Regions from separate parts of the Pseudarthrobacter lactosi genome, predicted to be linked through region 2. Evidence: predicted binding sites of a transcription regulator. Region 2 holds the regulator's gene; each other region holds the start of a gene.

Region 1 (9,602 bases), 700 kb from region 2:
ATGCCGGTATGGTCCAGGGCGTCACGTGCAAACGCAGAAAAGAAGGCAGTAGTGTCAGTTGGTCAAGGCCACCCGGAGGGTTCTGAGGAGCTCGGAAAATGGCTGTCCGGGCTTAAACCCGTCACCGGGGCAGACACCATGCTGCGTTTCACCAAGACCCCCGAAGGTTCCATTGACCTGACCCATGCGCACCCGTCCGGTCTGGCCCAGCTAATGGCAGGCCGCCGCACACGGCTGTCCACACTCATCCGCGACCACCAGCAGTACGTCGTCGCGGCGCGGGCATCACGGAACATCCGCTCCAAAATCTTCGAACTCGGAAATGACCGTGGCATTGATGCCGGTTACCTATCCGCAGGTACCGTTGTATGGACCTCCGCCGTCGGCGGCAAACCTCAACGCGTTTCCGCGCCGGTGATGCTCACCGCGATTTCGCTCACGGTGCGCCCAGGTGAGGACGACTACGAACTGCAGCTCACCGAGCAGGCCAACATCAACCCGGCCCTGGTCCGGCACCTGAAGACCATCCACGGCATCGTTTTTGACGTCAACGCTGTGACACGCCTTGCTTACAGCACCGCACGCTTCGATCCCCAGCCTGTCCTGGACAAACTCGCAACCCTCATCCGGCCCATCCACGGCGCCGAAGCCCAGCACAATCTGCTGGTGTCCACTTTTGCGGACCTCTCCGGCAACCTGGACGATCCGTGGATCAATGAGGGCAACCCACTGGTCGCCGCCCTCGCCAAGGCCGCCGGTGGTGAGGTCGTTGACGCGCCTGCGCCGGACCCCTCCCGCTTCCCGAGTGTGGACACGCGCCACCCGGACGACGAACTCCTCCTCCTCGACGCCGATCCGGAACAGCAGTACGTCATTGACGCCGCGCGCGCGGGAGACTCCCTGGTGGTCAGCAGCCCGCCGGGCACGGGACAGACCCAGACGGCCATCAACACCATCGGTGCCCTCGTGGATGCAGGCAAGTCAGTCCTGGTGGTGGGTGACCGCCGGGCCAGCCTGAACGAAGTGTCGGCACAGCTGGAATCGCTTGGACTTGAATCCATCCTGTTCCAGCTCTCCGGCACAGCCACACCACAGCAGCTCAAGGCCCAGCTGGTGCGGGCCATCGTGCGGAATGAAAAATCACTCGAACCGCAGCTGGGAAACCTCCACCGGACCCTCACCGAGCACCGGCACGCGCTGATGGACCACGTGGCGTCCCTGCATAACGTGCGCCAGCGCTGGGGCTGCTCGCCGTATCAGGCCATGCAGTCACTGGCCGAGCTGACGTCAATCCACCCGGCTCCCGCCACCACCGTGCGGCTCAAGCGCAGTGTGCTGGACAGCATCCGCGACCGCAACGAGCTCGCCGGCAGGCTCCGCCGCGCCGCCGAGCTTGGCAGCTTCAGCCGTGCATCCACCGCAAGCCTGTGGCACGGTGCCCGGCTGCTCACCCGCAAGGAGACCGAGGAGGCCCAGGAGCTCGCCCGGACCGTGGCGAGGAACCTGCCTGTCCTGCGCGACCGGATGAACAGCGTGGCCGAACACGCCGAAATCCGGCTGGGCACGTCCTTCTCGGAGTGGGGGGAGCAGCTCGAACTCCTCATGGCTGTCCGCGAAAGCCTCGACAAGTTCACGCCGGACATCTTCGACAGGCCGGTCAACGATCTCATCTCCGCCACGGCGTCCTCCGCCTGGCGCCGGGAGCGGAACGTCGACATGGCTGGCATGCAGCGTTCCCGCCTGCGCCGGGTCGCGAAAGAGTACGTCCGGCCGGGCGTCCATATCACCGATCTCCACAGCTCGCTGGTGCTGGTGCAGGAGCAGCGTGCCCTCTGGTCCGGGTACGCCACCTCGCAGCGCCATCCGGCGGTTCCCTCGGGCCTTGCCGAAATGAATGTGATGTACCGGTCGCTGGACCGGGAGCTGACCCAGTTGGGGGAGGCCCTCCGGCACACCCAGGCCGGTGGCTCGCTGGCAACTGCCCGCTATGAGGAACTCATGGAGCGGCTGGAGCGGCTCGTGGCCGACACGCACACGCTCAAAACGCTTCCCGAGCGCACGCTGCTCGTGGAAAACATGCGCGAGCACGGCCTGGGGGAGCTCCTCGCCGATCTTGCGGACCGTGAGGTTCCCGCAGGGTCCGTCGCAGCCGAGCTTGAACTGGCATGGTGGCAGTCCGCGCTGGAAGCGATGATCAGCGGCGACGACTACCTGGCCATGTCTGACGGGGACGCGCTCCGGCAGCTTGAAGCTGAATACCGGCTTGCGGATAACGCCCATATTGCCAGCGGCGCGGCGCGCCTGCGCTGGGACCTGTCCGAACGGTGGCGGGCCGCGCTTGCGGAACACCCGCGCCAGGCGCAGCTGCTCAGGAGCCTGCTAAAGGACGGCAGGGTTACCCTCGCGGCGCTGACGGCCCAGGCCGCGGAGCTGGTCCCCATGCTGGTGCCCGTCTGGTCGGTCAGCCCGTACCTCATGACCGGGCTCCTGCCGGCCGAACAGCACTTCGACGCCGTGGTCATCCTGGACGCCGAAGCGACGTCGCTGCAGGCTGTCCTGCCCGCCATCGCCCGGGCCGGGCAGGTCATTGCCTTCGGTGATAACAAGATTGCCAGCCCCCGGACTTTCACTGTGGGTGTCGAGCGGCTGGCCGCCGGTGAAGCTGCTCACCAACGCGTCGAAAGTGCGTATTCGGCGCTGTCTGCCGTACTGCCTGTCTGGCGGTTGAATTTTGTGTACCGCGCGGTTGATGAGGACCTGGTCCTGCAGCTAAGCAAGAACTGCTACGACGGCGGCCTCCGCAGGCTTCCGGAGGGGCAATCGGCCACCGGGCTGGACAGGGCGCTCCTGGTTGAGTACCTGCCCGACGGCACGGGGCTGCCCAGCGCCGACCACGAAGGCGTCGAATCCGTGGTGGCCGAGGTTAACCGCGTGGTCCAGCTGGTCTTTGAGCACGCCCGGACGCGGCCGCGCACATCGCTGGCAGTGGTCACCGCCAGCCTGCGCCATGCTGCCCGGATCGGTGAGTCCATTCGGCTTCAGCTCCCGAACCACCCGGGACTGGCCAGCTTCTTCAGCGCAGGATCCGAGTCGTTCCGGGTGGTTGACCTTGAACGTGCGCAGGGCCTGGTCCGTGACCACGTCATCTTCTCACCCGGTTTCGGCCGCACCCCGCATGGCCGGGCGCTGCACAACTTCGGACCTCTGTCGGCCGAGGGCGGGCGGGAAAAATTCGCTTTGGCCATGACCCGTGCCCGCCGTTCGCTCCACGTCCTGACGTGTTTCCAGCCCGAGGACCTTGACCACACGCGGCTGTCCTACGGTGCGGTGGACTTCTACGAGCTCCTGAACCGGGAGATTGCCGGGAAGACCGATCTCGGCACCCCGGCCTCGCGTGCGGCTGCCAGCGAGCAGGCGCTTGGGGCCGATCCGCTGGTGGCCGATCTGGGCGACCGGCTGCGGGCCCGCGGCGCCCGCGTCTGGCACCAGTACGACGGCGTCATTGACGTGGTGGCCGCAGCAGACCCGCTCAGCACCATGGGTCAGGACGATGCCGAGATTCCGCGGCCGGTGGCCATCGAATCGGATGGCACGGAGCAATACCGCACCATGAGTGTCCGTGAACGGAGCAGGCTCCGCCCCCAGCTGCTGGAACGGATGGGCTGGCGGTACATGCCGCTATGGACCATCGAAGTCTTCACTGACCCGTCCGCCTGCGCGGACCGGATCGCGGGTTACCTGGGCCTTGAGAATGTTCTGCCGCCCGGACGAGGCACAGCCTCGGGCGGATTCTTTGATGAAGACATGGACCCGCTCGTGTTGGAAAATATAGGAAACGACAGGAACGAAGACCAGGCCGGACGCCTGGCCAGTGAGGAGGCTGTTGTGACGCCACGGGATGCCGATCAGGCCGATACGCGCGGTACCAACCCGTCAGAAGACGCAGGAAGCGGGACGGCCGCTGCGCCGGACCGCCAGTTGCCAGAGGCGGCAGGAACCCTGCCCAACAAGGCTGCGGAGGATGATCCGAAGCGCTGGGGCGATGGCCCCGACAACGATCACGACGCCTGGCTGAGGGAAAACAAGCCGCCGCACTGGGGCTGACCTCCAGGCTGCAACGCCTCACCCGGCCCCGCCGTCCGGCCCCACCAGAACGAAAAACAGCTTGCCCTGGGTGGACGCCCCGGCCAGCCGGGCAGCCTGCTCCGGGGCTGCCGCCACGACGATCAGCCCGTCGGTTTCGCCGGTGCCCAACCACTGACCCGTCTTGCCGCCCTGTCCTGACGTCCACAGGACAGGAACGGAGGAAGCAAGGACTTCTGAGGGGGACTGCTGATCGTAGCCGTTCGCCCCGGTCCGGACCACGTTGACCAGTTGCCCGGGCGATACCAGCTGGATGGAGGAAGGGTCGGCCATCCTCAAGGGCACGGCTGCGGAGCCCGGAGGCGTCCCGGTTAGGAGGCCGGGTCCCAGCAGCAGGGAGTCCGTCACCAGCTGGCCCTTCCGCAAAGGGGCTGCCAGCTGTTTTCCCGTGGCTTCACCGGTGCGGGATATAGCCCCGGCGGTCAGCATCCCCGGTGGGATCTTAGTTGCCGTCAGGTCCGTGGCCGACAAGGCCGTGCCCGCGGGGAGGTCTCGGGCCGCAGCCAGCACAGAGACGGTATCGGCGGGCGGGGGAGTGAGCTGATGGACCGTGATCCCGGCAGCAAGGCAAAACAGGAGGGCTATCGCAAGGCGCCGGTTCCGGCCCAGCCAGGACCATAGCCTGTGGCCACGGACGCCCCGGGTGCGTGCTGACGGGAGCGGACGGCGGACTTGGCGTCCCGGCGGGGCGGATCCGCGGCTGGAACGAAAGAGGGTAGCGGGCATGCGAACCACGCTACGTACCGGCAACCGAGTCCGACAGAAGCGAAGGTGCCTATGTGGACAACCGAGCCGCCGGCGTCGTACGTCTTGTCAGGCCGGAGGTCAGTTGGCGGCAGCGGCCGTGGCGGGCGCGGGTGCGGCAGCGGGGGCGGCAGGGGCAGCCGAAACGGTGCTTCCCTTGGCATCCCGGGAGTCAGTCCGGTAGAAACCGGAGCCCTTGAAGACCACACCCACGCTGTTGAACTTCTTGCGCAACTCGCCCTCGCACTCCGGGCATGACGTCAGGGTGCTGTCCGTAAACGACTGGAAAACGTCGAAGGCGTGGCCGCAATCCTTGCAGGCGTAAGCATAAGTGGGCACTGGTGATCCTCCTCGGGGGCAAACGAGAGGTCCTGTGTGTTGCGCTGAACGCAAACCGTCCATTAGCAGTCGCAGGGCCTGAGTGCCAATTCTATCACCCCCGGAAAGTAGCCCCCCGTCAGGCGGGGTCCGGTAGCCGGATCAAACCTGACGGCGTCAGGGCAGCCGGAACCCTCCGGTCAAAGACTTCAGCGGGAATGCTTCCGGCCGGGAGCACTTCTGAATCGAAGACGACGGCCGCAAACGGGATGTCAAGGCCGTCTCCGGCCAGTGAGCCCAGCAGGACGTCGTAGTAGCCGCCGCCCTGGCCGATGCGGTTGCCATCCCTGTCCACGGCCGTGGCAGGGATGAAGAGCGCGGCAACGGACGCCATGATGCCCAGGCCCAGGCGAGGTCCGGCCGGTTCCAGCACCGGTGCATACCGGCTGCGGACAAACTCGATACCGGGGCTCCAGTGCGTCCAACTGAGCTGGCGGCCGGGCTCACAGACCGGGAGCAGGACCGCGTGGCCGCGCCGGTGGAGTTCGCTGATCAGGGCCAGGGTAGGCGGCTCGGGTGCTACGCCCAGGTAGGCGCAAAAGGTCGACGGCGTCCCATCGGTCAGCTGTTCGGCCCACGCGGCGCCGTGGGCGGCCAGTGCGGCACCGACCGCGTCACGCTGGGTGGGATCCGTCGCAGCACGGCACGCACGGTGGCGTGCGCGGATCTCCGCCTTGGCTACGCTGCTGCCTTCGGACATGCTGCTCCTTCGTGCCGATTAATGTGGCTGGCGCAGCGTCTGCGGCGCGCCGGCCGACGAGCAACCAATAATTACTGAATGATCGGCCCCTCCGTTAGATTAGTCCAGTGACTACCACTCAGCAGACAGTACGCAAGGCCGTTATTCCCGCTGCCGGACTCGGTACCAGGTTCCTGCCGGCCACAAAAGCCATGCCCAAGGAAATGCTCCCGGTGGTGGATAAGCCAGCCATCCAGTACGTGGTTGAAGAGGCCGTCAATGTTGGCCTGAACGACATCTTGATGATCACCGGACGCAACAAGCGTGCCCTGGAAGACCACTTCGACAGGGTTCCTTCGTTGGAGGACACCTTGGAAGCCAAGGGCGACCTCGCCAAACTTGAGTCCATCCAGGCAGCCAGCAACCTCGGAGACATCCACTACGTTCGCCAGGGTGACCCTAACGGCCTTGGCCACGCGGTACTCCGTGCGAAGCAGCACGTCGGCAACGAACCGTTTGCTGTCCTGCTGGGCGATGACCTGATCGATGCCCGGGACGAACTTCTGAGCACCATGATCGAAGTCCAGTCCAAGACCGGCGGATCCGTGGTGGCCCTCATTGAGGTGGAACCCTCCCAGATCAGTGCCTACGGTTGTGCCGATGTGCAAGAGATCGACGGCGAGGCCTACGTCAGGATCAACAAGCTCGTCGAAAAGCCCAGCGTGGAGGAGGCACCCTCCAACCTGGCCGTCATTGGCCGCTACGTCCTCCACCCGGCAGTTTTTGACGTGCTCGAGCGCACCGGCCCCGGCAGGGGCGGGGAAATCCAACTGACGGACGCCCTGCAGGAACTGGCAGCCGGCGAAGGCGAAGGCTACGGAGTTTACGGAGTAGTCTTCCGCGGCCGCCGCTACGACACCGGTGACAAGCTCAGCTACCTCAAGGCGTGCGTCCAGCTCGCCATTGACAGCGACGACCTCGGCCCCGGCCTGCGGGAGTGGCTGCCGGGCTTCGCGGCCGGCCTCACTAAATAGCTGCCGTGCGCCCCGGACCCATCTGGCCCGTAACCCTCGAATGCGGTGATCTGGTCCTGCGCCCCATCCGGCACCGGGACAAGAAGGAATGGACCCAGGTCCGGGGGCGCAACAGCGAGTGGCTGGCGCCTTGGGAGGCATCCAACCCGGCGCCTGGCGGTGCGTTGCCTGACTACCGGCAGATGGTGCGGTCCCTGAAAATCCAGGCCGCACAGGGAACGGCCCTGCCGTTCCTGATCACTGAGCGCACACCCAGGTTGGCCGCCCCGGTCATCGTTGGCCAGTTGACTGTTTCCTCGATTGTGTGGGGTTCGGCCATGATGGCCACGCTCGGGTACTGGGTCGACCAGGCGCGCGCCGGCCATGGCATCGCGCCCACAGCCGTGGCCCTGGCCACGGACCACTGCTTCCAGGCCCTCGGCCTGCACCGGATGGAGATCAACATCCGGCCCGAGAATGGCCCCAGCCTCCGCGTGGTTGAGAAACTGGGATTCCGCGACGAAGGCTACCGTCCACGCTTCCTGCACATCAACGGGGAATGGGCAGACCACCGGACCTTCGCGCTGACCGCTGAAGAGGTCCCGGAAGGGTTGCTCGCGCGGTGGCTCGCGTCCCGGTCCTGAGCCCCGCCTTGACCCTCCGTGGGTACCTCCAAGGTCATAAATCCAATCAATTGCCACCTTGCCCGCGACACACCGTGGCTAATGCGGGGGCGGCTGCCGTAATACTCATACGGTTTTGATTGTGGACTTCCCCCTAAGCAGCTCAGTGATCCTTGTGGTTGCCGTTGTGCTCTGGATCGTATGGGTTGCGCCCTATGTTCTGCGGAACCGCCGGCACCAGGCCCAGGCCGCGGGTGACTTCCCGGTGGAACTACCAGCCATTGAATCATCGGAACCGAGAGCCGGGACGGTACTGAACATCACCGCCCAGCAGGAGACAGCCATGGAGATCAGGAAGAGCCCCGAGCCCGCAACGGAAACGTCCGGCGGTGCGACGACGGGCGGCACGTTCCGGATCCGCTATGGCCGGACAGCGATTGCCCTCGTCGGTGTCCTGGCGCTGCTGACCGCTTTTGTTTCTGGTGTTCTTTTGCCGTTCGGAATCGGAAACGCGCTGCTGCCGGTTGCCGGCCTGGCCGCCACCGTCGCAGCTGTGGCCCTGCTCCGCTCCCTGGCCGTTCGCGACCGCAAAGCGAAGGTGGACGCCGCGTTTCGCTCAGCGATGAGTGCCCCCGTGCGGCGTCAGGGATCTGTCGCCACGGATGCCGCGGCCCGTCCCGCCGCCCGGCCGGAAAACCGGCTCTTTGACGCCGAGGCCCACCAGCCCAAGCCGAAGCCTAAGCCGCTGACAGCGATGGAACTCCGGGAAGCAGCACTGGCTGTTGCCGTTGCCGCCGGAGATGCCAGTGCCGCCATGTCGCTGAAGCCGGCTGACACCACCTGGGAACCGGTGGACGTGCCGAAGCCGGTGTACGTTGAGGCCGCGAAGGCCGAGCGCCCGGCTCCCCAGCCGCTAGATCTTCCCGAGGCGCCCAAAGCCGTCGGTAAGCCGTCCCTGAAACAGGGCGTACCCGCAGCCACACCCACCGCGCCTGCCGCGAAGCCCCTCACCAAGGCGCAGAGCGCCCTGAGCAACCTCGACGACGTCCTGCAGCGCCGCCGCGCCTGATACGTCACTAAGGTAGCCAGGGCAGCCCACGCCGGTTGCCAGTCCAGGTGCGGTGTGTCAATTCGCAATGCGCGACGAAAATTTGTAGCCTAAGGTCACCGGTACCGCCGTTCCTTCCAAAGGACGGGGGACTGTTCCGGGGCTATAGCTCAGTTGGTAGAGCGCTTCGTTCGCATCGAAGAGGTCAGGAGTTCGAATCTCCTTAGCTCCACACATCATCTGTCTGGCCAGGACCGTGTTTCCCCGGGCCCGCAGTTAGCTAGCACTGGATTGGACACCATCAATGAGTTTGATCCGGCTGAACGACGTCAACGTCGGCTTTGACAAAACCCAGGTTCTCCGTGAAGCCTTTTTCAAGCTTGACGCGGGTGACAGGGTTGGCCTGATCGGCAAGAACGGTTCGGGCAAGTCCACCATCCTGAAGCTGATCCAAGGGCAGGTGGCCCCCGATTCCGGGACCGTGGCCGTCGAGCTCGGAACCAAGGCTGCCTACTTCTCGCAGTTCTCGGAGTTGAACGGTGAAGCCACCATCGCGGAGGTCCTGGACGGCCTGTTCGCCCACGTTAAAGAGATCGAGGCCGAGTTGGCCGGCATCGACGCGGCCATCGCCGCCGACTCCTCCGACGCAGCGCGGCTTGATGAACTGATCCACCGCCAGTCCGAACTGTTTGAGGCGATGGACCGGCTGGATGGCTGGGACTACCAGCGCAGCATCGACAAAGTACTCACCACGCTCGGCTTCAGCGACCACCACCGCACGTGCGCCATTGACGAGCTCTCCGGCGGCTGGCGGAACCGGGCAGCTTTGGCAAAAATCCTGCTGGAAGCCCCGGACGTCCTCCTGCTTGATGAACCCACCAACTACCTTGATGTGGCCGGCGTCGAATGGCTTGAAGGCTGGTTCCGGACCTTCAAGGGCGCTGCGATCATCGTCTCGCACGACCGGAAGTTCC
Region 2 (9,288 bases):
AAGTCCCAGGCGGTCCGTATGCCCTGGGAGCTCGACGGGACAAGCTACGCGCTGAACATGATCGACACCCCCGGTCACGTGGACTTCACCTACGAGGTGTCCCGTTCGCTGGCAGCCTGCGAAGGGGCAGTACTGCTTGTTGACGCGGCGCAGGGCATCGAGGCGCAGACACTCGCAAACCTGTACCTGGCGATGGAAAACAACCTCACCATCATCCCGGTGCTGAACAAGATCGACCTCCCGGCGGCTCAGCCCGAGAAGTACGCGGCCGAACTGGCCAGCCTGATCGGCGGCGACCCCGACGACGTGCTCCGCGTTTCCGGCAAGACCGGCATGGGTGTCGAGGTCCTGCTGGACAAGATTGTCCGCGACCTGCCGGCTCCCGTGGGGGACCCGAACGCGCCAGCGCGCGCCATGATCTTCGACTCCGTCTACGATACGTACCGCGGTGTGGTCACTTACGTCCGTGTGGTTGATGGCATGCTGCACCCCCGTGAACGCATCCAGATGATGTCCACCCGGGCCACCCACGAACTCCTGGAGATCGGGGTGAGCTCCCCGGAGCCCACTCCCTCCAAGGGCCTCGGCGTCGGCGAAGTGGGCTACCTCATCACCGGTGTGAAGGACGTCCGCTTGTCCAAGGTGGGCGACACCGTCACCAATCTTGCCAAGCCCGCCACGCAGTCGCTTCCCGGCTATGCGGATGCCAAGCCGATGGTCTTCTCCGGCCTGTACCCCTTGGACGGCACGGACTACCCCGTGCTCCGCGATGCGCTGGAGAAGCTGATGCTTAACGACGCCGCGCTGGTTTATGAGCCCGAAACGTCAGCCGCGCTCGGCTTCGGCTTCCGCGTTGGCTTCCTCGGTTTGCTCCACCTGGAAATCACCAGGGAGCGGCTCGAGCGCGAATACAATCTTGACCTGATCTCCACCGCCCCCAACGTGGAGTATGAGGTCACGCTGGAGGACAAGAAGGTGGTCCACGTGACCAACCCCAGCGAATACCCCTCCGGCAAGATCGCCGAGGTCCGCGAGCCGATGGTGGCTGCCACTATCCTGGCGCCCAATGAGTTTGTGGGCGCCATCATGGAACTTTGCCAGAGCCGCCGCGGTGTTATTGGCGGCATGGACTACCTGTCCGAGGACAGGGTGGAAATCCGGTACCGGTTGCCGCTTGCCGAGATCGTGTTCGACTTCTTTGACATCCTCAAATCCAAGACCCGGGGCTACGGCTCGCTGGATTGGAAGGCCGACGGCGAGCAGGTGGCCGACCTGGTCAAGGTGGACATCATGCTCCAGGGCGAACAGGTGGATGCCTTCTCGGCCATCACGCACCGTGAGAAGGCCTATGCCTACGGCGTGATGATGACCGGCAAACTGCGCGAGCTCATTCCCCGCCAGCAGTTCGAGGTACCCATCCAGGCTGCCATCGGCTCCAGGATCATCGCCCGGGAAAGCATCCGCGCCATCCGCAAGGACGTTCTGGCCAAGTGCTACGGCGGCGACATTTCCCGTAAGCGCAAGCTGCTGGAGAAGCAGAAGGAAGGCAAAAAGCGCATGAAAATGGTGGGCCGCGTTGAGGTTCCCCAAGAAGCCTTCATCGCTGCGCTGACCACTGACGAGTCCAAGGACAAGGCCAAGAAGTAGTGATGACAGTGGCCGGCAACACCGGAGGCCCCTGCAATGCCTAGCATTCTTCCGCTCGGTGACCCGGCGCCGTCGGACGGTCTGCTGCCCGCCCAGGCAGTGGACGGTGCGGCGGACCGGGCCTTCGGACTCTACGTACACATCCCGTTCTGTGCGGTGCGCTGCGGATACTGCGATTTCAACACGTACACGGCCACCGAGCTCGGCGGCGGAGCGTCGCAGGACGCCTATGCCAGCACGGCAGTGTCTGAAGTGGACTTTGCCGCCACGGTCCTGCGGGACTCTGGTCTTCCGGACCGGCCCCTGAGCACAGTCTTCTTCGGCGGCGGCACCCCCACGCTGCTTCCCGCGGAGGACCTCGCCCGGATCGTGACGGCCGCCGTCGGGCACTGGGGCCTGGAACCCGGCGCCGAAGTGACCACCGAAGCAAACCCGGACTCGGTCACCCCTGCCTCCCTGCAGGTGCTGGCCGATGCCGGTTTCACCCGGGTTTCCTTTGGCATGCAGTCGGCTGTTCCCCACGTCCTCAAAGTCCTGGACCGCACACACACGCCCAGCCGCGTGCCGCAGGTGGTGCAGTGGGCGCGCGAGGCCGGACTGGCCGTGAGCCTGGACCTTATCTACGGGACACCGGGGGAGTCCCTTGAGGACTGGCGGTTCTCGCTGGAGACGGCACTGTCCTACCAGCCCGACCACATCAGTGCCTACGCGCTGATCGTGGAGGACGGCACCAAACTTGCCGCACAGATCCGCCGGGGCGAAGTCCCGGGAATCGACGACGACGACCATGCCGACAAATACGAACTCGCCGACCAGCTGATCGGTGCGGCCGGCCTCAGCTGGTATGAAGTCAGCAACTGGTCCCGGACGCCGGAGCAGGCATGCCGGCACAACCTGGCGTACTGGCGCGGGGACGACTGGTGGGGCATCGGACCAGGTGCACACTCGCACGTCGGCGGAGTGCGGTGGTGGAACGTGAAGCACCCCACGGCCTATGCCGGACGGCTCGCGCAGGGCCTGTCACCGGCCGCCGGGCGGGAAACGCTCGACGCCGAAACCCGCGATGTGGAGCGCGTGATGCTCGAGGCCCGGCTTGTGTCGGGGCTGGCAACGTCAACGCTGGGCGAACACGGCCGTCACGCCGTGGCCGGGCTCATCGCCGACGGCCTGGTGGAGCCACCGGCAGCCTTCCATGGCACGCTGGTATTGACCCTGAAGGGCCGCCTGTTGGCCGACGCAGTGGTCCGCAGGATCCTGCCGGACTGACGCTTGACCCCGCGTTGGTGGGGCTTACTTCAGCCAGCGCAGGTTGTACTGGTAGCGGTGCGGCTGTCCCTTGTTGACATGGATGCCTGCGGCGACCGAGAAGCAGGTCAGGGCAATCCAGATCAGGGTGGCGATGACAGCGAAAATGTTTCCTACCACCGGGATGAACACCAGGACATTGGCCACCAGCGCAGCAATGGTGGGAGGCAGGCTGAAGTTCAGTGCTTCCTTGGATTCCTGGGCGGTAAAGGGCCCGCGCTCACGGAAAATCAGGTAGATCAGCAGCGACGGAACACAGCCGAGAATCCCGCCGAAGTGTGCCAGCGTGGCCCATTGGCGGTCTTCGCTGGCCGTCAGCGGCAGCGCATTAGCCGGAACGCCCTGGTACTCGGAACGTCCCTGACCGCCGTGGTCGTCCCGGTGCTCGCGTGCGTTTTGTGCCACGGTTTTCTTCCTTCGAAAGTGCAATGGTGCTGGGTTGGAAAATGCTGGACTGAAGCAACTGCAGCCTCCGCAGTACCAAGAATACTGGTTCATCCACCAAATGCCGCCGCCCGAGCCGGATCCGGCGTTAAGGCACCGTCAGGAAGTCGATGACTTCCTCCACCCGCCCGAGCAGTGATGCCTCCAGGTCCGCGTAGCTGCGGACAGCGCCCAGCAGCCTTTGCCAGCCAAGCCCGATATCTTCCTTCGTGGAGTGCGGCCAGCCGAACGCCGTCAGGATGCCCGTCTTCCAGTCCTGCCCGCGGGGCACCACGGGCCACTGTTCGATGCCCAGGACAGCGGGCCGGATGGCCTGCCACACGTCAACGTAAGGGTGGCCGACGATCAGCACATTGCCGGCAGCGCCGGGGGAAGCCATTACGGCCGCAGCAATGCGCGACTCCTTCGAGTCCGGGACCAAGTGGTCCACCAGTACCCCCAGCCGGCGGCCCGGACCGGGACCGAACGCGGCCACCGCCCCCGTGAGGTCATCAATGCCGTGCAAAGGCTCGACGACGATGCCCTCTACGCGGAGATCGTCACCCCAGACCTTCTCCACCAGTTCGGCGTCGTGTTTTCCTTCTACCCAGATTCTGCTCGCCTTGGCCACCTGGGCACGCTGGCCGGCCACGCGGACCGAGCCGGACGCTGTCCGGCCTGCTACGACGGGGGCAGCCTGCCTGGGCGCAGGGGGAACGAGCCGGATGGGCTGCCCCTCCAGGAGGAACCCGAAGCCGAGCCGGAAGGATCGGGACTTGCCGCGCCGATCTTCGAGGGCCACTACATGCATGCCACCGGACTTCTCCACCCGGGTCACCGCTCCCACCCAGCCGGACTGGGCGTCTTCAAGAACCATGCCGCGTTCCACGGGAACCTCAGGAAGTTCGCTTCTGACGGGTGCGGTGATCTCCTGCGGACCCCAGTTCTGGTATTGCATGGATTGATTCCGCCTTGCCGCTAGATCCTGGCCCGGAATTTCGCCCGGAGCGGTACCAATGCTAACAACGGGGTGACTCATATTAGACTGTTAGCACTTAGGCATGTCGAGTGCTAACCCTGCAGTGACCACGGATGGAGGTGGAGTATGAGCGAGCCGCGCAAACTCGAAGTACTGCGCGCCATCGTGGAGGACTATGTGCACTCCCGCGAGCCGGTGGGTTCCAAAGCGCTCGTGGAACGCCACCACCTCGGCGTGTCCAGTGCCACCATCCGCAACGACATGGCGGCCTTGGAAGACGACGGACTGATCACGGCCCCGCACACCAGCGCCGGGCGGATCCCCACAGACAAAGGCTACCGGCTGTTTGTGGACCAGATTTCAGCGGTGAAGCCGCTTTCCCAGGCGGAACGGAGGGCAATCCAGGCGCTGCTGGAGGGCGCAGACGATCTTGACGACGTCCTGGACAGGACCGTCAGGATGCTGTCGCAGCTGACCAACCAGGTCGCCGTCGTGCAGTATCCGCATCTGAGCCGCGCTACCATCCGCCACATCGAATTCGTCCTGCTTGCGCCGCGGCAGGTCCTCGTGGTCCTCATCGCCACCACCGGCAAGGTTGAACAGCGCGTGATCGACGTCGGCCAGGACCTCGGCGACGACGCCATCGCATCGTTGCGGACACACTTCCTCAGTTCTCTCGCGGGCATCGCGCTGAGCCGCCTGACGCCGTCGCTACCGGGGGTCGTTTCGTCCGTCAGCCCTGGCCAGCGTGCGGCGGCGCAGGCTTTGGCACACGGGCTGGAAACGCTCGCCCACAACAGCCGCGAGGAACGCATGGTCATGGCCGGAACAGCGAACCTCGCCCGCTCCAATGTGGATTTTCCGCTCAGTATCGGACCGGTCCTGGAAGCCCTTGAGGAGCAGGTTGTCCTGCTGCGCCTCCTTAGCGACATGGCGCAGGATCCAAGGGGCGTGACAGTGAGTATTGGGCGTGAAAACCCCTACGACGGGCTCGCGGAAGCGTCCGTGGTGGCCACGGGCTACGGACCAGACAGCACAGCCAAGATCGGTGTGCTGGGCCCCACCCGGATGGACTATCCCACCACCATGGCCGCCGTCAGGGCAGTAGCCCGATACCTTTCAAGAATTCTGGGTCCGTAACAGCACTACGGTCCAGGCACGAAGAGCAGTGCCGGCAGCCCTGCTGCCGGCAGTACAACAAGGAAGAGATACGAACTTTGAGCAGCCACTACGACGTCCTCGGAGTCTCGCCGGAAGCCACCGGGGAAGAGATCAAGAAGGCCTACCGCAAGTTGGCCCGCACTCTTCACCCGGACGTAAACCCCGGGGACGATGCGTCGGACCGCTTCAAGGCCGTGACCCACGCCTACGAGGTACTTTCGGACCCGCAGAAGCGCCGGATCTATGACACCACCGGCAACGAAAACGGCACCGACAACGGGTCCGGCGGCGGCGGTTACTCCGGCCAGGGCTTCGCGTTCCAGGACATTTTCGACACGTTCTTCGGCGCGGGCGGCTCCTCCGGCCCTGCCTCCCGGGTCCGCCGCGGCCAGGACGCGCTGATCAGTGTCCGGATCGAACTGCGCGATGCCGTGTTCGGCGTCAACCGGAAACTCGAAGTGGACACCGCAGTCACCTGCCCCACCTGCAACGGTTCCTGCTGCCGCGAAGGCAGCCACCCTGTCCGCTGCGATATCTGCGGCGGCAGCGGCCAAGTCCAGCGCGCGGTGCGCTCCATCCTGGGCCAGGTGATGACGGCGGCCCCGTGCGGAAGCTGCGAAGGCTTCGGGACGGTCATCAAGGACCCCTGCAACGAATGTGCCGGCCAGGGCCGCATCCGCAGCCGGCGGTCGCTCACCATCAAGGTGCCGGCCGGTGTTGCCACGGGCACCCGGATCCAGCTCTCCGGGCAGGGCGAAGCAGGCCCGGCCGGAGGACCATCCGGGGACCTCTACGTGGAACTGCGGGTCAACAACGACGCCACCTACGCCCGCGACGGCGACGACCTGCACGCAACGTTGCACATTCCGATGACGGCCGCCGCCCTGGGCACCGAACTGTCACTGGAAACCTTCGACGGGCTGCAGGAGATCGACGTCAAGGCAGGCACACAGTCAGGGGAGATCATCACGCTCCGTGGACTCGGCGTGACGCACCTGCGCGGTTACGGCCGTGGGGATCTGATGGTCCATCTCCAGGTGGAGACGCCGGCAAAGCTGGATGCTGCGCAGGAGGACCTTATGCGCCAACTGGCGAAGCTTCGGGGCGAGCAGTTCACGGAAGGCAAACTGGCGGCCAGCGGCGGCGTCTTTGCCAAGCTGCGGGACCGGTTCGGTAACCTGTAGCAGTGAGCAATCCCGTTTTCTTCAGCGGTGCCGGGGCGCTGGACGAGCTGGTGCCCGGTGCCCGTTTCATCCTTCAAGGGCCTGAGGCACGCCACGCCGTGACCGTGAAACGGCTATCTCCTGGTGAGGCCGTGGACATTGCCGACGGCGCCGGAAAACGATTGACAGGAACTGTTGTCTCGGCGTCGCCTGCGGAGCTTACCGTGGAATGCTCGGCCCTCGCCGTGGAGGACCGGCCCGACATCCGGCTGGTGCTGGTGCAGGCCCTGGCCAAGGGGGACCGCGACGAACTGGCTGTGGAAACGGCAACCGAACTCGGGATCGATGCCGTAGTTCCCTGGCAGTCTGAGCGCTCAATAGTCCGCTGGAAGGGCGAGCGTGCGGTCAAGGCCCACGCAAAATGGCAGTCCGTGGTCACTGCGGCCGCCAAGCAGGCTCGCCGCGCCTGGATCCCCGAGGTGCGCGCCGCCGTCGAAACGCCAGGCCTTGCGGCGGCAGTGGCTGCCGCGGACCTTGCCGTAATACTGCACGAAGACGCGGTCCGGCCGCTCCGGTCAGTCCTGGAATCATGGCAGGGCGCCCAGGCTGACGCGGGACCGCTGGAAATTCTGCTCATCGTTGGCCCGGAAGGCGGAATCAGTCCCCGCGAGGTCACGCGGCTTTGTGACGCCGGCGCCGTGACGGCCCTCCTGGGACACCATGTCCTCAGGTCATCCACGGCCGGACCGGCAGCGGTTGTCCTGGCGAGCGATGTACTGGGACGCTGGACAGCCCCAGTCTTTTGATGCGGCCTGTTACCGGACGTTGAAGTTCCGCGTATCCACATTCAGCTCCTGGCTGCTGCCGGCCGTATCCACCTGCGAAACACGGAGCTCATAGTTCCCGGCGGACAAGCTAAGCGCAAGCGTGAACACTCCGGCCTGGGCCGCTTCTGCGGCCGCTGTGGTTTCCCCGGTGAGGTATGGCGTCTTGTTCCCGTTCGCTTCGGCCCTCAGGATCTGCCAGCGGAGCTTACCGCCCGGAACCGTGCTGCGGCCGGTGATCTTGACGCTTCCGCCTGCCAGGTCCGTCCCTTCCTGCGGATCGATGATCCAGACAGGCGCCACCATGCCGGCAGCCCGGGACATGGGGTCGCCAAGCTGGACGTGGCGGAAGGCAACGTAGTCTGTGTGGCTATCCACCAGGATCCGGACCTGGATCTGCTGGCCGGAATCGATCAAACCGGAACTCGCAGCCGCTGCCGTAGCGGTAAAAACCAGCTGCTGGATGGCGCGGGCGGCCATGTCAGCGTCGAGGTTACTGTTGAAAGCATCCTCGGAGATGTCGACCGTGATGACGTTCTTGCCTGAGATGGACGAGGCGAGTTTCTCGGGATTCTGCCAGGGCGTGAAGAAATCCGGGTCCAGTGGCTTCTCGGACATCATGGCCCGCAGGGCACGAGTCACAGGATTCTCCTGCTCCGGCACGTCCCGGAACTCCCGGTACAGGAACACGTTGTTGTTGCTTCGGCCGATCCAGTAGACGGGTGCCTTATTGGAAGACTGTGTGGTTTCCAGGGGTGCGCTGGTGGAGGGCGCCCCGGGGGAGCCGGTGACAGCCTGGCTGGAGTTGGAAGTCAGGTTGGGCTCGGGGCTGGGGTCCGCGATGCAGCCGGTGAGAAGGAGAAACGCCGGCAGTAGACCAAGGAGCCGTTGCGGACGGAAACGCGGCCCGGCGCGTCTGGCAGTGAGGGGGGTCGCTGTTTCCGGCACTCTCGTGGCCTGTCCTTTCCCGGCTGTGAAATGGTGAGGCCTGGGCCCCGTCAGCCGGCCCCCGAACGGCTGTGATTTCCAGCATGGCATAGCCGGTTCTGCCAAAAGGACCGAAACCGGCCTGCCGGCCCAACTGCAACGGGAACGATATGAGCCTGATGCGAAGTTGATACCTAATGAAGCCAACCATCCCGCAGCACGCCGGTGACGGGCACCCTTCCCGGCGGCTGCCGGGCGCTGCCGGGAGGTGCCTCCTGGCGTAAGATGGAAGGACTCCGCTGGCTCCCGCGTGTTCGGCAACAACCCCGCCCACGCAGCAGCCGGCGGCACTTTAAGTTTCGAAGTGGAGGAGACCACAGGCCTGCGGGCCAGCACCATGACTGAATCAGCGAACGGAAAGCGCCGGCTCAATACTGACCGCGCCGCCGGAGAATTCCCCCATTCACTTCCTGGTGTCCGGACGGAGGTGGTTCTCTTTGACAACTCCGACCAGATGGTCCAATCGCTCGGCAGCCATGACGAGGCCTTGCGTTACATCGAAGAACAGTTCCCGTCTGTTAACTTCCACGTCCGTGGAAACGAACTCTCCATCAGCGGCCCTGCCACCGAAGTTCCCCGCATTATGCGGCTCCTGCATGAAGTGCGCGGCCTCGTGGCCCGCGGCACCGTCATCAGCCCCGCGGTGCTGCAGCAGCTCGTTGCGTTGCTCCGCAGCCAGTCATTGCAGAACCCTGTGGACGTCCTCACCCATGACATCCTCTCCAGCCGGGGGAAGACCATCCGGCCCAAAACCCTGAACCAGAAGAACTATGTGGACGCGATTGACGCGAACACGGTG
Region 3 (9,602 bases), 1.4 Mb from region 2:
CGGCGGGCAGTGGTGGCGGCGGCACTGGATGACGCGTCGGTGTCTGATGCCCATCTGGCGGCCGCCGTGGAGAACCTGATGGCCGACGCCGAAACCCTCACCCGCAGCCTGCTGGGCAGCGGCACGGACGCGGGCGGTTCATTGTGAGCCGAACAGAAATTCCTTGGCGTGGGCAACAGCCTTCCGATAGGCATCGTTCCGGAGCGTAACGAGTTGCTCCGCGTCGCCGTCGGCCGGCTCCAGGTAGCCTGTGTATCCCGGCCGGAGCACCCAGATGTCCCCGGCGGGCGGGAGGTAGAACACTCCGAAGGAGCGCTGTTGTTCGTCTTCTGCGGTCCACACCGGAACAACCGCCAGGGCCGCGCCGGTAACGGGGTTGATCCATTGGGCCCGGGGCAACGGCTCTTCGTGGGCTTCAGGGTCCAGGAACGGCGCAGTGCCCTTGCCCCAGCGTTGTTCGAAGCGTTCGTGGAATGCAGGGATCAGGTGGGAATCGTAGCGGCGCCAATCGGTCATTGTTTGTCCGCCTCCTCGCGGTGATGGCTCTGGTCTTACCGGCCTACGCCCAAGGTCCGCCTTCCCAGCGCACGGGCGTGATTCTGATGGCGCTGCCGGCCGGCACGTCGCGGCCGCGTACCGTCCGGACGGGAATGACGATCGGACCGTCGTCCTGCACGCTGGTGCCGGTCCGGCTCCGGTCGTAGGCTGCGCGCCGCGCGGGGTCACGGAGGACAGCGAACGCCTGCATGATGCGCAGCAACTCTCCATCCTGGACGTCGCGGTCACCCGTTGCGCCGCCGTCGACGTCTGGGTGGTGGGTGCGCATCAGTGCCCGGTAGGCACGGGAGATCTCCTGCTGGCTGGCCTCGGGCTTCATGCCCAAGGCGGCGTAGTAGTCGGGCTTGCTGGTCATGGCTGGTACTTCTCGGGGACAGTTCCGGGAAGGTGCTGGGGCGCCGGACGTAGCCGGCGCCCCAGGTATCCGGACCTACTTACCGATCTCGTGCAGGGACCCTTGCTTGGTTTCGATCTCGATCCTGCGCGGCTTAGCCTGCTCCGACACCGGGATCCGCAGGGTCAGGACGCCCTGGTCGTAGCTGGCCGTAATGTTGTCCGCATCGAGCGTGTCTCCCAGGATCAGCTGGCGGCTGAACACTCCGCGCGGCCGCTCTGAGGCCACCAGTTCCACATTGGGCTGCGTGGGATCCAGCCGCTCCGCCCGGACAGTCAGTACGTTGCGTTCAACGTTGAGGTCCACCGAATCGGTATTAACGCCCGGGAGGTCGAACGCCACCACGAACTCGCCGTCTTCCTGCCAGGCGTCCATGGGCATGGCCGCCGGCCGGGCCGCGGTTCCGAAGACCTGCTGCGTGAGCCGGTCCAGCTCACGGAAGGGGTCCGTACGCATCAACATCATTTCCCACTCCTTCAGTCTGAGATGTTGAAATTAGTTCACCTACCCACCATCAGTTATCTATGTTGGTGGATATAGATTTTTTATAGCACTCGTGCGAGACTGATGCAACATCACGGAGAGGGAATTGGAGTGGACGCGGTCAGCGGAGCACCAGGGCAGAAACCGGGACCTCGGGCCGGGCAGGCACTGTACGCCATCTCTGTGGCCGCAAAGCTGGCAGGAACCGGGCAGCAGAACATCAGGCTCTACGAGACGAAAGGCCTGATCCTCCCGGAGCGGACGGCCGGGGGCACGCGTCAGTACAGTGATGCCGATGTCGCCCTGCTCCTGCACATCGGCGAGCTCCTGGACCAGGGGCTCAATCTTGCCGGCATAGCCAAAGTATTGGAGCTCGAGGTAGCCAACGCCGAACTCCACCGCGCCCTCAGGCGGGCCCGGTCGCGTCCGGACAAGTAGCGGCCAGAGTCATGCGGCCGGTCAGGATCCACGGCCGCCCGCCAGCCGGTAGGACTCCTCAAGCAGTTCACCGAGTTCCTCAGTGCCTATGCGGGGCAGCCGGATCAGCACCAGCTGCGGCGATCGCTCATGGTGCGGCGTCCAGAAATACGTTCCGGGTTCGGTGCCGGCCAAGGCCTCCCGCTCGGTGGTCTTCACCGTCAGCACGCCGTCCTCCCACATGCGCGCCATCAGGGTTTTCGCGAACCAGGCGGGCTGGTCCCAGCTGCTGCGTTCGGTGACACCGGACAGCGCGAGGCACATCCTGCGCACATCGTCCTCGGTTGCCATCGCGGCTAGTCGCCCGGCGCGTCCGCTTTGGAGAGCTTGCCCGTGATCCGTTCGCCGGGGATCCGGGCGGTCCGCCACGTATCCAGGGCGATGACGGCACCGAGGATCAGGAGCGAGAGCGTAATGGAGGCCAGCGCGTCGCTGAGCCAGTGGTAGCCGAGGTACAGCCGGCTCACAGCGGCGAGAACTATGCCGATGCCCGCCCCAACGAAGCCGACGACGGCCGACTTCGGGTTTTGCCGTCGCGAGAAGACCAGGAAGGTGGTCACCAGCAGGAAGTCGCAGGCACCCAGCACATGGCCGGACGGAAACGAGAACGTGTGGTCGGCGCCGAAGAGCATCAGTTCCACCGGGGGCCGCGAGCGTTGGACGATCGCCAGGATGATCTGCGATATCACGACGCCGGTGAGCATGGCGGCGGCGAGCATAATGGGCCGCCAGGCGTGCTTGGCCGCGAACCCCCAGACCACCGTCACCACCAGCACGATGATGGGCAGGGCAACCGGGCCAAAGACCACCGCGAGGAAGATCATCACGGCAGTGAGGGTCTCTGACCGGAGCGAGAGCAGCCAGTTGCGGATGGATTCGTCGGGACCCCACGGGCCGGTGTTGGTCTGCAGGACGCCCACCAGCGTGGCGACAAACAGCAGGGCTCCCACGCTCATCAGCACCACCGCCGTCCGGTACAGCGCCGTGCGTGCGGCCGGTTCCATGAAGCGTTCCTCCACCACGAACTTGTCATGGAAGGTCCGCCAAAAGCTGTTCTTACCTGCCTGCTCTGCCACTGTATTTCCGTCCGTGCGCCGTTATGGAGTGTGCCTAAGGTGAAGATTATCCCCTCTGCCCGGTGTTGGTCCTGCTCTCAACTACGGCGGCTTCCCGCCAGTCATGTCAGCCCGCCGGGGTAGCCTGACTTAATGGGCGCAATGAACGAGCTGATCAACCGGCAGGGCGTGGCAACACTCGCCGGGATCCTAGCTGAGGCCGCTCCGGGATCGGGCTGGCCGCACGTCGCCGCTGCCGCCGCACACTTGGACGATCTGAGCCTGCGCGGCCGGACGGATGCTGTGAGCAGTGCGCTGCTGGCGGACATCCGGCAGCTTCCGGATCCGAGGTATCCGACGGCGGCACGCATCTTCCGGAGCGCCCTTTCCGGCGCCGGTTTCACAGGGTGGATCCTCTGGCCGGTCTCCGAAACGGCCGTCACGCTTACCCTCGAATCAGGCGCTGCGCCTGACTTTGACGACTGCCTGTCCCTCCTGGCCGAACTGACCCCGAGGCTCACCGGCGAGTTCGCCATCCGCCGGCTGCTGGCCGCGGACCTGGAGCGTTCCCTGCAGATCATCCAGGGCTGGACCGGGCATCATGACGAGCATGTCAGGCGGCTGTCCAGCGAGGGGACGCGGCCGTACCTCCCCTGGGCGGTGCGGGTACCCGCCGTCGTGCTTCATCCGGAGGCCACCCTCCCCATTCTGGACGCCCTCTACCGGGACCCTTCGGAGTACGTGCGGCGCTCGGTGGCGAACCACCTCAACGATCTGGCCCGGCACGCACCGGAGATGGTGGTGGCGACAGCTGCTCGCTGGCTGGCCGCCCCGGACGCCAACACCGCATGGGTGGTCAGGCATGGCCTGCGGACGCTGATCAAGAAGGCCCACCCCGGTGCACTCGCGCTGCAGGGGTTCACGCCGGCGTCGGTGGCTGTCACCGGGCCCACGCTGGACCGGAACTCGGTGGCAATACCGGGAGAACTGGCTTTCGACTTCGCGATCGCCAACACCGGAAACGGCGATGCCCAGCTCGCCGTGGACTACGTGGTCCACTACGTCAAAGCCAACGGCACGCAATCGGCCAAGGTCTTCAAGATCGCGGCGCTCACCCTGGCTGCCGGTGAGACCCGCACACTATCGAAGCGTCATGCCTTCCGGCAGATGACCACCCGGGTGCACCACCCGGGGGTCCACGCCCTGGAACTGCAAATCAACGGGATCCGGCACGGGCACACGGAGTTTGAGCTGCATCTCTGAGCTGTCCTCATCGGTCGGTGGGGGGCACTGCGGGTACCTGTATCAACAGCCACTCCCACCCAAGCGGAATGTGCGGTTGGCTAGTAAAGGAACATCCGGGCTCCTGCCCCCGACGAAATGATGAGGAAACGAAAATGCGAGCAACCATCATGTATGGCGCCGGCGACGTGCGCGTCGAGAACGTGCCCGACCCCGTCATCCAGGATCCAACCGACGCCATCGTGCGGATCGTCAATTCCTGCATCTGCGGCTCCGACCTGCACCCCTATCACGGCATGCCCGCGTCCCGGCAGGGCAGCCCCATGGGCCACGAGTTCATCGGCGTCGTCGAGGAAACGGGCAAAGAGGTGTCCACCCTGAAGAAGGGGGACTTCGTCATCGCCCCGTTCGCCTGGTCCGACGGGACATGTGTCTTCTGCCGTGAAGGCCTGCAGACCTCCTGCCGCCACGGCGGGTTCTGGGCCTCCGGCGGGATCGGCGGCGCCCAGGCCGAGGCCGTCCGCGTGCCGTTCGCCGATGGCACCCTGGTCAAGGCCCCGGTGGGCGAGGACAGTGAGCTGCTGCCCTCGCTCCTGACCCTCTCCGACGTCTACGGCACCGGCTACCACGCCGCCATCAAGGCAGGCGTCAACGCCCGGACCACCGTCACGGTCATCGGTGACGGTGCGGTGGGGCTGATGGCGGTGCTGTCCGCCAAGCAGCTCGGTGCCGAACAGATCATCCTGATGGGCCGGCACAAGGCCCGCACCGACCTGGGCATCGAATACGGCGCCACCGACGTCGTCGCCGAGCGCGGTGAGGCCGGCATCGAGAAGGTCCGCGAACTCAGCGGTGGCGACGGAACGCATACCGTTCTTGAGTGCGTGGGGCACCGGCCGGCGTACGACCAGGCCCTCGGCGTGATCCGCCCGGGAGGCGTGATCAGCCGGGTGGGCGTCCCCCAGTACGAGGACGCCCCGATCGGTTTCGGCTCCATGTTCGGCCCGAACATCACACTCACCGGCGGTCCCGCTCCCGTCCGCGCCTACATCGAGACGCTGCTGCCCGGGGTCCTTGACGGCACCGTGAACCCGGGCAAGGTGTTCGACCGCACCATCAGCCTGAACGACGTGCCCGACGGCTACCGCGCCATGGATTCCCGCGAGGCGCTGAAGGTCCTGGTCCGCCCATGAGCACGCAGAAGCAACCGAAAACGCCCACCGTCAAGGGACCCGAGGACTGGTTTACCGGCGACGTCTATTTCAACGCGTACTACTCCGGCCAGCAACCCTCCCGCGCCCGGCTGAATCTGGTGCGCTTCACCCCCGGCGCGCACACCGCTTGGCATAAGCACGCCGTCGGGCAGACCCTGCACGTCACGGAAGGCCTGGGGTATGTGCAATCGCGTGGGGAAGAGCTGATCCAGCTACACCCCGGCGATACCGTCTATACGCCCGCGGGCGAGTGGCACTGGCACGGCGCGACGGAAGGCAACTTCATGTGCCACCTCGCCCTGTGGGAAGCGCCCGTGGACAGCGATGAACCCGAAACAGTCTGGGGTGCCAAGCTCACGGCCGACGAATACCCTTAGACGACGTAGGAAGACGACAGGCACCCGCAGTAAGGCCGCAGCCCGGCGTTACTGCGGGTGCTTTGCAGTTGGTCCCGGTTCGGCAAAGGCCTCTTCGTGGGTGGCAGCCCAGGAGGCCAACAGCTGCAAGGCATCAGCCGTCGGGGAGCCCGCCGGTGCGGTGTAGACGTTCAACACCAGACCCGGCTCACTGGGCAGCTCCATGGACTGGTAGTTCAGGTCGAGGTCACCCACCACCGGGTGATGCAACCGCTTGAGCCCGCTCCGGTGGAAGACCACGTCACGGGAAGCCCACCGGTCCCTGAACAGCTCGCTCTGCGTGGACAGCTCGCCAACGAGGCGGATCAGTTCGGGGTCGTGCGGGTTCCGGCCTGCTTCAAGCCGCAGCATCGCTGCGGCGTCGTTGGCGATCTGATCATAGTCACGCCAGAACTCCCGGGCCGCCGGGTCAAGGTACGTAAAGCGGGTGGTGTTCACGGGCCGGTGCGCGCTTTGGAACACGGGCGAGTAGAGGGCCCGACCCATCCGGTTGGCAGCGAGGATGTCATGGCGGCCGTTGCGGACCCACGCCGGCGCGTCAGCCATCGCATCAAGCACCTGCTGGACTTCAGGCCGGACCGTGCCGGATGGCTTGCTGCGGCTCCTGCGCCCCGGCCCCGCGGCGCGGGCGAGGTCAAAAAGATGCTCCCGCTCGGCTTCGTCCAGCTTCAGCGTGCGGGCCAGGGCATCCAGTACGCTTTCGGACGCCCCCGCGAGGTTGCCGCGCTCCAGGCGCACGTAGTAGTCCACGGAAACACCGGCCAGCATTGCCACTTCCTCACGCCGCAGGCCGGCGACGCGCCGATTCCCGCCGTACGCAGGCAACCCGGCCTCCTCGGGCGAAATCCGCGCCCGCCTGGAACTCAGAAACTCTTTTATATCCGCGCGCACATCTCCCATACCCCTACGGTAAGCGCCTGCGGTCCGGGGCGGCAGGCACTGTCAGTACCTGCCTGCTCTACCGCTGGGTGGTTCCGCTGGCGATGGTGCCCAGCATCGCCAGCTCGGCCCGGCTGGGCAGGCCCTCCCAGTCGCCGGCCGTGCTGACGGCGAAGGCTCCCATAACGGCACCGCGTTGCAGGCGGCCGGCAACGTCCTCGCCATCGAGCAGGGCAGAGAGGTAGCCAGCAGTGAAGGCGTCCCCCGCGCCCACGGTATCGATGCTGGTCACTGCAACGGCCGGAGCCTCGAACCGTCCGGAGGCGGTATGGACACCGGCGCCGGCGGCACCCCGCTTGACCACCACTTCCCCGACCCCCCGATCCAGCAACGAGGCGGCGAGCGCGGTTTCGGCGTCGTCGTTCGCCCGGGATCCGGAACTGTCACCGCCCAAGGCAGCGGAGGCAACAAGGTCCAGTTCGTCGTCGGACGCTATCAGGATGCTGGCGTGCCGCGCGATGGGGCCCAGCACGGCGCGGGCCTCGTCCCGGGTCCAGAGCCGACTGCGGTAATTGACGTCGAGGGAGACCACCACACCGTCCGCTGCGGCGCGGTCGGCGGCGTATTCAAACGCCTTCCGGGCTTCCGGGCTGAGGGCGGGGGTGATGCCGGTCAGGTGCAGCACGCGCGGGGCGGCCGTGAGGGCACTGTCCACGTCGTCCCGGCTGACGGTGGAACCGGCCGAGCCGGAACGGTAGTAGAAGGCCCTGGTGACGTCGGCGGTCCGCTGTTCGAGGAACATCACGCCCGTAGTGCGGGACGAATCCACCCGGCACTGCGTGCCAATGCCTTCGGAGCGGAGCTGCCGCAGGATGTATTCACCGTGCGGATCGGCGCCAACTGCACCAGCCCACATGACGCTGTGGCCCAGCCGGGCGACGCCCACGGCTACGTTCGATTCGGCGCCGGCCACGTGCATCGCCAGGCTGCCGCCGGCTGACAGCGGTCCGGCGGACCGCAGCGACACCATGGATTCGCCGAACGTCAGAAGGTCGACGGCGGTGCTCACCGCACGCCCGCTGCGGCGGTCTCAGCGGCGGTCGCTGCGGCCGTCCGGCGGGCAAAGGAGTCCGCCAGGTCCACAAAGGCTCGGGCCCGCCCGCGCATCGGGGCGAGGTCGCCGCCGGAGCCGGCATCACCGAACAATGGCCCGCCGAGTCCGACGGCGATGGCGCCGGCTTCCCAGTAGCCCGCGGCTTCGTCGAGCCCCACGCCGCCGACGGCGATGAACGGGATCCTGGGGAAGGGATCACGCAGCGCCTTGAGGTAACCCGGGCCACCGATGGAGGCCGGGAACAGTTTGATCGCCGTGGCCCCGCGGTTCATCGCTTCGTACGCCTCGCTGGGCGTCAGCGCGCCGGCCAGGACAGGGATTCCCTGCCGCGCCGATTCCTGGATGGATGCAGCCAGCGACGGCGTGACCATGAACTGGCCGCCGGCCTCAGCGACGTTGTCCACGTCCTGCACGGTCAGGACGGTTCCGCCGCCGACGTAGCAGCCGGCCGGTGCGGCAGCGCGGACCTCGCGGATGGCCTCCAGCGCGCCCGGCGTGGTCAGGGCGATCTCAACGAAACGGAACCCTTCCGCCATGGCGGCGAGGGCGGCCTGCGCTGCGGCCTTGCCGTCCGTGCCGCGTACGATTCCCACGAGCCGGGACTCCCGGACCCCGGCCAGCAGGCCTTCGGGCGTAATGTCCGTGCGGTCAGTCATTGTGTTCACCATTCTGCGAATGCTCCGTCCGCGTGGCGCCAGACCGGCCCGCGCCAGGCGTGGCCGCGCTTGTCCGCAGCGCGGACCACGGCCTCGTCGATTTCAATGCCGAGGCCGGGACCGGTCAGCCGTTCAATGTGGCCGTCCACGAATTTCAGCGGGGACTTGTCCACCACGTAGTCCAGGACTTCGGCGCCCTTGTTGTAGTGGATTCCGATGCTCTGTTCCTGGATCAGGAAGTTGGGCGTCGCGAAGCCCACCTGCAGGCACGCTGCCAGGGCCAGCGGGCCCAGCGGGCAGTGCGGGGCCAGCTGGACGTCGTAGATTTCGGCGAGCGAGGCGATCTTGCGGACCTCGGTGATGCCGCCGGCGTGCGACAGGTCAGGCTGGGCCACGGCGATGCCGGCCTGCAGGGCGGGCAGGAATTCCTGCCGGCTGTACAGCCGCTCACCGGTGGAAACCGGCGTCGTGGTTGAGGACGTGAATTCGCGCAGCAGGTGCGTGTTTTCCGGAACCACGGGTTCCTCGAGGAAGAACGGCCTATACGGTTCCAACAGCGGCGCCACTCGGCGGGCGTTGGCCAGGCTGAAGCGGCCGTGGAAGTCCACCGCGACATCGCGGTGGTCCCCCAGTACCTCGCGGGCCGCGGCAACACGGCGGACGACGCCGTCGATCTCGGCTACCGAGGCTACGGGGCTCATCCGGCCGCTTGCGTTCATTTTGACGGCGGTCAGGCCCACTTCGAGCTGGGCGCTGATCTGGTCTGCCACCTCGTTGGGTTCGTCCCCGCCCACCCAGCCGTACATCCGGATCCTGTCGCGGACGTGGCCGCCCAGGAGCTGGTGCACGGGGGTGTTGAAGTGCTTGCCCGCGATGTCCCAAAGTGCCTGGTCCAGCCCGGAGACGGCACTGGCCAGGATGGGTCCGCCGCGGTAGAAGGAGCCCTTGGTCATGACCTGCCAGTGGTCTTCGATCCGGAGGGCGTCGTTGCCGATCAGCAGCTCCGAGAGCTGCCCGACGGCGGTGCGGACCGTTTCGCTGCGACCCTCGCAGGTTGCCTCGCCCCAGCCGACAATCCCGCTCTCGGTCTCGATCCGGACAAACAGCCACCGCG

What was found. The regulator HrcA, encoded in region 2, represses chaperone genes, less so after heat shock. The targets are predictions, from matches to a motif close to TTNGCACTCGNNNNNNNCGAGTGCNAA.
Region 1: ACZY0Q_RS06220 (FmdB family zinc ribbon protein) is a predicted target of HrcA. The motif match lies at 5,289-5,315, and genes of this name have one in related genera.
Region 3: ACZY0Q_RS09555 (Hsp20/alpha crystallin family protein) is a predicted target of HrcA. The motif match lies at 1,500-1,526, and genes of this name have one in related genera.

The regions. Positions count from the first base shown of each region.
Region 1 is NZ_JBVAYS010000001.1:1,345,483-1,355,084, reverse strand. Features, by position in the region: gene ACZY0Q_RS06230 (AAA family ATPase) at 1-4,104, shown strand; gene cpaB (Flp pilus assembly protein CpaB) at 4,123-4,869, opposite strand; gene ACZY0Q_RS06220 (FmdB family zinc ribbon protein) at 4,969-5,226, opposite strand; gene ACZY0Q_RS06215 (5-formyltetrahydrofolate cyclo-ligase) at 5,345-5,965, opposite strand; gene galU (UTP--glucose-1-phosphate uridylyltransferase GalU) at 6,073-6,978, shown strand; gene ACZY0Q_RS06205 (GNAT family N-acetyltransferase) at 6,984-7,601, shown strand; gene ACZY0Q_RS06200 (hypothetical protein) at 7,747-8,649, shown strand; tRNA gene ACZY0Q_RS06195 (tRNA-Ala) at 8,788-8,860, shown strand; gene ACZY0Q_RS06190 (ABC-F family ATP-binding cassette domain-containing protein) at 8,933-9,602, shown strand, end outside.
Region 2 is NZ_JBVAYS010000001.1:649,180-658,467, reverse strand. Features, by position in the region: gene lepA (translation elongation factor 4) at 1-1,647, shown strand, start outside; gene hemW (radical SAM family heme chaperone HemW) at 1,684-2,913, shown strand; gene ACZY0Q_RS02990 (DUF4870 domain-containing protein) at 2,938-3,357, opposite strand; gene ACZY0Q_RS02985 (DUF3097 domain-containing protein) at 3,485-4,333, opposite strand; gene hrcA (heat-inducible transcriptional repressor HrcA) at 4,481-5,494, shown strand; gene dnaJ (molecular chaperone DnaJ) at 5,572-6,699, shown strand; gene ACZY0Q_RS02970 (16S rRNA (uracil(1498)-N(3))-methyltransferase) at 6,702-7,484, shown strand; gene ACZY0Q_RS02965 (GerMN domain-containing protein) at 7,494-8,450, opposite strand; gene ACZY0Q_RS02960 (PhoH family protein) at 8,827-9,288, shown strand, end outside.
Region 3 is NZ_JBVAYS010000001.1:2,064,753-2,074,354, forward strand. Features, by position in the region: gene ACZY0Q_RS09540 (AAA family ATPase) at 1-147, shown strand, start outside; gene ACZY0Q_RS09545 (hypothetical protein) at 139-516, opposite strand; gene ACZY0Q_RS09550 (J domain-containing protein) at 560-913, opposite strand; gene ACZY0Q_RS09555 (Hsp20/alpha crystallin family protein) at 989-1,414, opposite strand; gene ACZY0Q_RS09560 (MerR family transcriptional regulator) at 1,547-1,873, shown strand; gene ACZY0Q_RS09565 (MmcQ/YjbR family DNA-binding protein) at 1,895-2,203, opposite strand; gene ACZY0Q_RS09570 (phosphatase PAP2 family protein) at 2,209-2,988, opposite strand; gene ACZY0Q_RS09575 (DNA alkylation repair protein) at 3,121-4,230, shown strand; gene ACZY0Q_RS09580 (zinc-dependent alcohol dehydrogenase family protein) at 4,365-5,402, shown strand; gene ACZY0Q_RS09585 ((R)-mandelonitrile lyase) at 5,399-5,800, shown strand; gene ACZY0Q_RS09590 (helix-turn-helix transcriptional regulator) at 5,849-6,739, opposite strand; gene ACZY0Q_RS09595 (sugar kinase) at 6,798-7,787, opposite strand; gene ACZY0Q_RS09600 (bifunctional 4-hydroxy-2-oxoglutarate aldolase/2-dehydro-3-deoxy-phosphogluconate aldolase) at 7,784-8,488, opposite strand; gene dgoD (galactonate dehydratase) at 8,494-9,602, opposite strand, start outside.